Regions from separate parts of the Frankia sp. RB5 genome, predicted to be linked through region 2. Evidence: predicted binding sites of a transcription regulator. Region 2 holds the regulator's gene; the other holds the start of a gene.

Region 1 (4,199 bases), on a different contig from region 2:
CGGCAACGAGGTCGTCGCCTTCGCGACCGATCCGACCATCCAGGGCGGCGCGATGGGGCGCGACGGCTGCGCCCGCATCGTCCACGCCATCGAGTCGGCCGTCCGGCTGGGCTGCCCGGTGGTCGGCATCTGGCACTCCGGTGGGGCTCGCCTGCAGGAAGGTGTCGCCTCGCTCGACGGAGTCGGCCGGATCTTCGCCGCGACTGTGCGCGCCTCCGGCCGCGTCCCCCAGCTCTCGCTGGTCCTCGGTGCCGCCGCCGGCGGTGCCGCCTACGGCCCGGCGCTGACCGACATCGTCATCATGGGCCCCGAGGCGAAGGTCTTCGTGACCGGCCCGGACGTGGTTCGCTCGGTCACCGGCGAGGAGTGCACCGCCGACAGCCTCGGCGGCCCCGAGGTGCACTCCAAGCGCAGCGGCGTCGTGCACGTGACGTGCGACTCCGAGGACGCCGCGATGGAGCGGACCCGGGCGATCACGGTGCTGCTCGCCGACCAGCGCGACATCGGCCAGGTCGCCAGCCGCGAGCTCGCCGAACTGCTGCCGGAGAACCCGCGGCGCGCCTACGACGTGCGCCCGCTGGTGAACGCCGTCCTCGACGAGGAGGGCATCGAGCTGCACCCGAAGTGGGCGCCGAACATCGTCACGTCGCTCGGCCGCCTCGGCGGGCGCACCGTCGGCGTCGTCGCGAACAACCCGCTGCGGCGCGGCGGCTGCCTCGACGCGACCTCCGCGGAGAAGGCGTCCCGCTTCGTGCGCATGTGCGACTCGTTCGGCGTGCCGCTCGTCGTCCTGGTGGACGTGCCCGGCTACCTGCCTGGCGTCGGCCAGGAGTGGGAGGGCGTCGTGCGCCGCGGAGCGAAGCTGCTCTACGCGTTCGCGGAGTGCAGCGTCCCGCGGGTGACCGTGGTGACCCGCAAGGCGTACGGCGGCGCGTACATCGCGATGAACGCCAGCTCGCTGGGCGCCACCGCCGTCTTCGCCTGGCCGACCGCGCAGGTCGCCGTCATGGGCGCGGAGGCGGCCGTCGGCATCCTGCACCGCCGCAAGCTCGCCGAGGTGCCGGCACAGCGCCGGCCCAGCGTCCTCGCGGAGCTGACCGAGGAGCACATCCGCACCGTCGGCGGCATCGACCGTGCGGTGGAGCTCGGCGTGGTCGACGCCGTCGTCACCCCAGCCGCGACCCGCGCCGCCGTCGCCTCGGCGCTCGCCGGCGCGCTCGCCGAGGCCCGCCCGCACAAGAACGTCCACGGCAACATCCCGCTGTAGCCGCAACCACCGACCCGCCGCCCGGGCGGCCTTCCACAGCCCCGCGCGCCCCCTGACCCCGGGGCGCGGCCGGGAGCCCGCCCGGGCCGGTCGCGGCGCGGCGACGGACCGCCTCACTCGCCCGCCAGCTGCAGCCAGGTGCGCACGACGTTGCCCATCTGCCGCGGGTTCATCCACACTGCGGCACGGGCGAAGATCGGGTCGGCGCGCAGCGCGACCTCGCGCCGCTGCGGCGTGGCCGCGGGCGCGATGGCCCGCAGGTGCTCGAAGCTGATGTTCCCGGCGCGGAAGGCCGCGCCGGAGGCGGGCAGCGCCCGCGCCGCCCGTGCCACCACGAGCGCGGTGGCCGTCGTGGGATGCACCAGCCGGCATTCCCGGCGCAGCCAGGCGGCCGCCGAGCGCGCGCCGTCGAGCCGCCACAGCTCGCGGCGGTCGAACTCGGCGAGCAGCCGGCTCCACAGCGCGTCGGTGGCGTCCACCAGGCGGCGGACCTCGACGACCATCAATGCGACTTCCGCGTCGGGCAGCTCGTCGACATCGGGCGCGACGACCCCCGCCAGCAACGACTCGACATCGATCACGATCAGCTCCTCCCGCACCGATGCGCCGTACCGGGGCGACACATGAATCGAACACCAGTTCGGATACTAGATCACGTGAAGCCCGCTGCCAACCCGCGGCTCGCCTGCGTGACCGTCCATGCTCAACGTCATCCTTAGCAAGGCGAAATAACAGTCCGCCTCCATGCGTTCCACGTGATGGAGGTGCATGCATGACCCTGCAGGCGGACGAAGCGACCCCGGTTCCCCGGACCGATACGACACCGCCGTCACCACCGACCGCCGCCGCGCCCGTCCTCATCCCCGAACCCGCCCCGGTCGCCGTCGGCGGATCCACGACCCCCCGGCCCGCACCGGGCGACGGCACGTTCGCCGCCCTGCGGATCCGCAACTTCCGCCTGTTCCTCAGCGGCCAGATCGTGTCGCTGTGCGGCACCTGGATGCAGACAATCGCGCTGGGGTGGCTCGTCCTGTCGCTCGGCGCGTCCGGCACGGCCCTCGGCCTGGTGACGGCCGCCCAGTTCCTCCCGGTGCTGCTTTTCGGCCCGTACGGTGGCCTGATCGCCGACCGGACCGACCGGCGCCAGCTGCTGATGATCACTCAGACCGGCTCCGGGCTCGCCGCCCTCGCGCTCGGCGTGCTGGACCTGACCGGCACCGCGCGGCTGTGGATGGTGGCGGTGACCGCCGCGCTCATCGGCCTGTGCAACGCCGTGGACAACCCGGCTCGGCAGAGCTTCGTCCAGGAGATGGTCGGCTCGGACGTTCTGCCCAACGCGATCACGCTGAACTCGGTGACGGTGAACGCGGCCCGCATCGTCGGCCCCGCCCTCGCCGGCCTGCTCATCCTCGCCGTCGGCACGGCGGGGTGCTTCCTGCTCAACGCGGCGTCGTTCGGCGCGGTGCTGATCGCCCTGCGCCGCATCGACACCGCCGCCCTGCACGCGCGGCCGATGACCCGGCGGGCACCCGGCCAGCTGCGAGAGGGCCTCCGCTACGTCTGGCGGACCCCGGCGCTGCGCGTTCCGCTGCTCATGATGCTGGTGATCGGGGCGCTGTCCTACGAGTTCCAGGTCGTGTTGCCGCTGGTCGCCCGGCACACCTTCGGGGGCACGGCGACGACCTACAGCATGCTCACGTCGGCCATGGGCGCCGGCGCGGTGGCGGGCGGGCTGCTGGTGGCGCGGCGCCGGCGCTTCGGGGTGCGCCCGCTCGGGGTGATCGCCGCCGGATTCGGCATCGTGCTGCTGGCCGCGGCCGCGGCGCCGACGCTGCCGCTGGAGATCGCGATGCTGGTGCTGGTCGGCGCGGCGAGCGTCGCGTTCATCTCCACCGGAAACGCGACCGTCCAGCTCGCCGCCGACCCGGCCATGCGCGGACGGGTGATGGCCCTGTGGTCGGTCGCGTTCCTCGGCACGACGCCGGTCGGCGGGCCCATCGCCGGCTGGGTCGCCCAGACCTTCGGGGCCCGTGCCGGCCTCATGCTCGCCGCCGGCGCCGCCCTCGCCGCGGCGGCCTACGCCCTGAGCCCCCGCCGGTCCGCCTAGCCCGCCCGTCCAACCGGTTTCGGCTCCGGGCCAGGCCGCATCGGGAGTTGCGATCTGTCCAGCCGCGTTCGTGAGACTCTGTCCACCCCCACGTGCCCGCCTGTCACCCGCGCCGCCCGAGTGCCGTGGGGGTCACCTGACTGGCGACACGAGCCGCCGTGACGTGGCCAGAACGCTGCCACGACCCCCGCGGCAACCGACTGCGAAGATCACAACTCGAGACACGACCTAGTCGTCCGGCTGTTCCGGGGAGGAGGGCGCGGTCGTCTCGCGGGTCGAGGACGCGCTGGCCGTGGATGCCCCGGCCGGCGGGGTGCCCGCGGCCGGCTCCCTCGCCGCGACGCGGCCGAGATCGGGCAGAGTGTGCAGCTGGCGGACCTGGCCTCGATGGGCCCGCATGGCCTCCGTGTGAAAGCGTTCCGCCAGCGGGAGGAAGTCGGGCTCGTAGTAGCGGCTGCCATCCAGGGTGGGCCCGCTGGTGCCCTCCATGATGGCCTCGACGTCCTCACCTGTGATCGTCTTGTGGGTCTCCAGGGCGTGCGTGAGCGCGAGGATCTCCCGGCGGTTGGCGGTCAGCACGGCCTCGGTGCGCTCGTACAGCTCCCGCAGCTTCGCCTCGATCTGCTCCCCGAAGGGGCGGTCGGAGTCGAGGGACAGGTTGCCCATCTGCTGCTCGAGCAGAAACAGCCGGGATGCCAGCGTCTCGCCGATCGCCGCCGACGACATGTAGTTCGCGACGAGTATCGTCGCGCTGCGCAGGTCGCCGCCGACGCCGACGGTGTTGTCGCCCTCGAAGAACATCCGTTCGCCGACGAGCGAGGCCAG
Region 2 (4,199 bases):
GCCAGCTGCGCCAGCTGGAGGAGATCGTCAAAGTCAAGGTCATCGACCGGACGGCTCTCATCCTGGACATCTTCGCCCAGCACGCGACCTCCCGAGAGGGTAAGGCGCAGGTCGAGCTGGCCCAGCTCCAGTACATGCTGCCCCGGCTGCGTGGTTGGGGTGAGTCGATGTCGCGCGCCGCGGCCAGTGGTGGCGGGCGCGCTCCCATCGGTACCCGCGGCCCCGGTGAGACGAAGATCGAGACCGATCGGCGCAGGCTGCGCGCCCGGATGGCCCGGCTGCGCCGTGAACTCGCCGGGATGTCCACCGTGCGGGAGACCAAGCGCGCGGCGCGGCGGCGCGGCGAGGTGCCCGCGGTGGCGATCGCCGGCTACACCAACGCCGGCAAGTCCTCGCTGCTCAACCGGCTCACCGGCGCCGGCGTCCTGGTGGAGGACGCGCTGTTCGCCACCCTCGACCCGACGGTGCGCCGGGCGACCCTGCCGGACGGCCGCGCGTTCACCCTGACCGACACGGTGGGTTTCGTACGCCATCTTCCCCACCAGATCGTCGAGGCGTTCCGCTCGACGCTCGAGGAGGTCGCCGACGCGGATCTCCTGCTGCACGTCGTCGACGGCTCCGCGCCCGACCCGGCCGCGCAGATCTCCGCCGTCCGCGAGGTCCTCAACGACATCGACGCGGGCGGCGTGTCCGAACTGATCGTCGTCAACAAGGTCGACGCGGTCGCTCCCACCGTCGTCGCGGAGCTTCGCCAGCTGGCGCCCGAGGCGGTGTTCGTCTCGGCCCGGACGGGGGAGGGGCTCGGCGCGCTCGTTGACGCGCTGTGCCTGCGGGTTCCGCACCCGGACGTCGAGTTGACGGTGCTCGTCCCCTATACCCGGGGTGAGCTCGTCTCGCGGGTCCACGCCCACGGCGAGGTACTCGGGCAGGAGCACACGGCAGACGGAACCCGCCTCACCGCGCGGGTGTCGCCGGCACTCGCCGCCGATCTCGACGCCTTCCGGGCCTGACCCACGCCGCGCCGGGTCCGGACGCCTGACCGGCTCCGCTCTGACCCGGCCGAAGCACGCCCGGATCGGCCTGAGTTCGTCGGACCGCGGATCGCCCAGCGGATCGGGCAGACCACGGATCGGCCGGCCGCCACGCGCGGCCGGCCGTCGCGTGGTCAGACCCTGCGCAGCACGGCGACGATCCGGCCGAGGATCGTCGCCTCCTCGCCCGGGATGTCGTTGAAGGCAGGGTTCTCCGGGTGCAGCCAGATCTTCCCGTCGCGGACGCGTAGGCGCTTCACCGTCGCCTCACCCTCGATCATCGCGGCGACGATCTCGCCGTTGTCCGCGACCGGCTGCTGGCGGACCACCACCCAGTCGCCGTCACAGATCGCGGCGCCCATCATCGACTCGCCGACCACGCGCAGCAGGAACAGCGTGCCCTCGCCGACGATCTCCTTGGGCAGCGGGAAGACATCCTCGATCGCCTGCTCGGCGAGGATCGGGCCGCCGGCCGCGATCCGCCCGAGCACCGGCACGTAGGCCGCTGACGCCTCGCCGCCGGGCGCCGCGGCGGCCTCACCGCCGAACGCGGGAACCACCGCGGCCGGCGCCGCCTGGGCGCGGCGGCGCGGGCGGTCCGGGCTGAGCACCTCCATCGCCCGCGGACGGTTCGGATCCCGCCGCAGGTAGCCCTTCTCCTCCAGCACCTTGAGCTGGTGCGCCACGCTGCTCGTGCTGGTCAGGCCGACCGCCTCACCGATCTCGCGGACGCTTGGCGGGTATCCGCGCCGCTCCACGGCGGCCCGGATGACCTCGAGCACCTTGCGCTGCCGGGGGGTCAGTCCGGCCGCGTCCGCGGGGTTTTCGGGAAAGGCCCGCACGTTGCCGCGGGCCCCGCCCCGGCGTGTACCCCTGCCTTGGGTGGTCATCGCTACCGCTCTCCTCGTCGCGTACGTCGTTCGTCGCGTACGTCGTTCGTCACGTACCTACTCGTCGCGTACGTGGTCACCAGCTGGTCACCCCACGTCCGACGGGTGAGCGCCGCGTCGCGGTCGGGATCGCCCGCGATCCCGACACCCCCACGGCGTGCGTCCGTCCGCGACCCGGAGAATCCACCCGGTGCACACCTGATCGTCTTGACGGTAACCGGACGGTCGCGGAATCTCAAACGCTTGTTCGAGCGTGTCCTCTTGCCAGATCCGCGCCGGGTGCGACAATCGACCAGGAGTTCGATCGAACTGGGGTTCGCCCGCCTGGTGGTCCCGGCCCGCTCGCCACGGGAGGATGTCGTGAGTCCCAGCTGCTCGGCGCAGGTCATCGACCTGGCCGTGGTCCGGGAACGGGTCGCCGGGCGGTCCGCGGGAGCGCCGGCTGGCCGTCCCGGTCCTCGATCGGTGCCCGCCAACGCCGGTCTGTTCCCGTCCCATTCCCGGTCCCGCGAGGCGAGGGCGGCGCCTGGTCGGGTGTCGTCGCCGAGCTGCCAGGGGCCGCGGGGCGGTGCGGCGTCGCGCGGGCCCGTGGCGCGCCGGGACGGTGCGAGGTCGGACGGCACCGCGGCGCCGCACGGGCGGGATCCGATGCCGGCGCCTGGTCGCGGGCCGGCCAGCGGGGTTCCGTCGCGGTCGCGAGTGCGACGGGAGCCGGCGCCTCTTCGGCTGACCAGGCGTGGTCGGGTGGTGGTCACCATGGCCGCGGCGATGCTCATCGCGGCCATGCTGGCGGTGGTGGTGCCACGGGCCTCGCTGGCGTGGTCGGACGAGCCGCCACGCGGCCACCTGGTCGTGGCGGGGGAGTCGCTGTGGGAGATCGCCGCCGTGCTCGAGCCGGACGCCGACACGCGCGTGGTGGTCGATCGGCTGATGCGGATCAACGATCTGTCCTCCGCCCAGCTCACCCCCGGCCAGTTCCTCTTACTGGATGGGTGAGGCCCGGCGGGGGTATGTCGGGAGCCGCCTGATCGGACACCGGCGGTCGCGACGGCGGGTGGTCGATGGTCGCCGCGGTGACGCCTCCGCATCGGGCCGGGTGCGGGCGGTTGAGGCGGCTTCGCCCAGGGTCGTCGGGCCCCCGCGGGCTGATGTCCTCGTGTGGCATGCGGGGGGTCGGTTTTCCCATCCATGGGGTCGTGCGCTAAGTTGGACACAACATCTGGTGCTTACGTAGGTGTAAGTCATCCACAGGTGGATCCACAGGTCTTCCACAGAACGAGGGCCGCTCGTCCACAGGTCCCACCGGATCGGTGCGGCGGTGGGGCCCGCGGTCCGTCCCGGTGCGCCGACGTCGGGACGGTGCGGAAGGGCTGTCGGCCGGCTCGGTGAAGGAGGCGTCTCGCGTGCGGTGCCCGTTCTGCCGGCATCCGGACAGCCGTGTCGTCGACAGCCGAGAGGCCGAGGAAGGCTCAGCGATCCGGCGCCGGCGCTCCTGCCTCTCATGCGGCCGCCGGTTCACCACGATGGAGGAGGCGTCGCTGCGGGTACTCAAGCGCAGCGGTGTGACCGAGCCCTTCAGCCGCGCGAAGGTCATCGCCGGCGTGCGCAAGGCATGCCAGGGCCGCCCGGTGCGCGACGATCATCTCGCCCTGCTCGCGCAGCAGGTCGAGGACGCGGTGCGGTCCGCCGGCTCGGCGGAGATTCCCGCGGAGGCGATCGGCCGGGCGATCCTCGGCCCGCTTCGCGAGCTCGACGAGGTGGCCTATCTCCGGTTCGCCTCGGTGTACCTCGCCTTCGAGTCGCTCGCCGACTTCGAGAGCGCCATCACGGCGCTGCGGTCCGAGACCTCCGGCGCCCGCCGCGGCGCGGAAGCGGCCAGGAACGCCGGCCGCCGCGGTGACGACGACGGCCCGAGCTCGGCGACGGGTGCGTTGGAACGCGCCGGACCTGCCGCGGTGCCGCCGGACGGGGAGCTCGACGGCGAGCCCGCCCCCGCCCGCGGCGGCCGCGCGGCGGACGGTGCCGACTCCGCCGCCCGCCGACGCGCCGGCACCAGCCAGCTGAACGTCGTGGAAGGCGGCCTCGGCCGGGACGGGCTCGTCGCGGGAGAGCACGGTGCGGCCAGGGCGCTCGGCGCGCCTGGCGCCACGCCGGCGCGCCACCCCTGACAGCCCGGCGAGGGCCACAGGCCACGCCCCACCCGGCATCCGGCCCGCCGTTTCCCGTCGAGCCCCACCGTCTCGCCGGCCGGTTCCTCTGATCACCGGGGTGCCCTGCC

The links. The regulator LexA, encoded in region 2, represses DNA repair genes until DNA is damaged. The targets are predictions, from matches to a motif close to CGAACNNNNGTTCG.
Region 1: the regulator LexA is predicted to act here: its motif matches at 1,897-1,910, upstream of AC6EXY_RS19430 (DUF222 domain-containing protein).

The regions. Positions count from the first base shown of each region.
Region 1 covers NZ_JCBATA010000036.1:63,262-67,460, forward strand. The annotation lists gene AC6EXY_RS19425 (acyl-CoA carboxylase subunit beta) at 1-1,267, shown strand, start outside; gene AC6EXY_RS19430 (DUF222 domain-containing protein) at 1,381-1,848, opposite strand; gene AC6EXY_RS19435 (MFS transporter) at 2,040-3,374, shown strand; gene AC6EXY_RS19440 (AAA family ATPase) at 3,603-4,199, opposite strand, start outside.
Region 2 covers NZ_JCBATA010000066.1:11,410-15,608, forward strand. The annotation lists gene hflX (GTPase HflX) at 1-1,010, shown strand, start outside; gene lexA (transcriptional repressor LexA) at 1,166-1,921, opposite strand; gene AC6EXY_RS26850 (LysM peptidoglycan-binding domain-containing protein) at 2,666-2,917, shown strand; gene nrdR (transcriptional regulator NrdR) at 3,325-4,089, shown strand.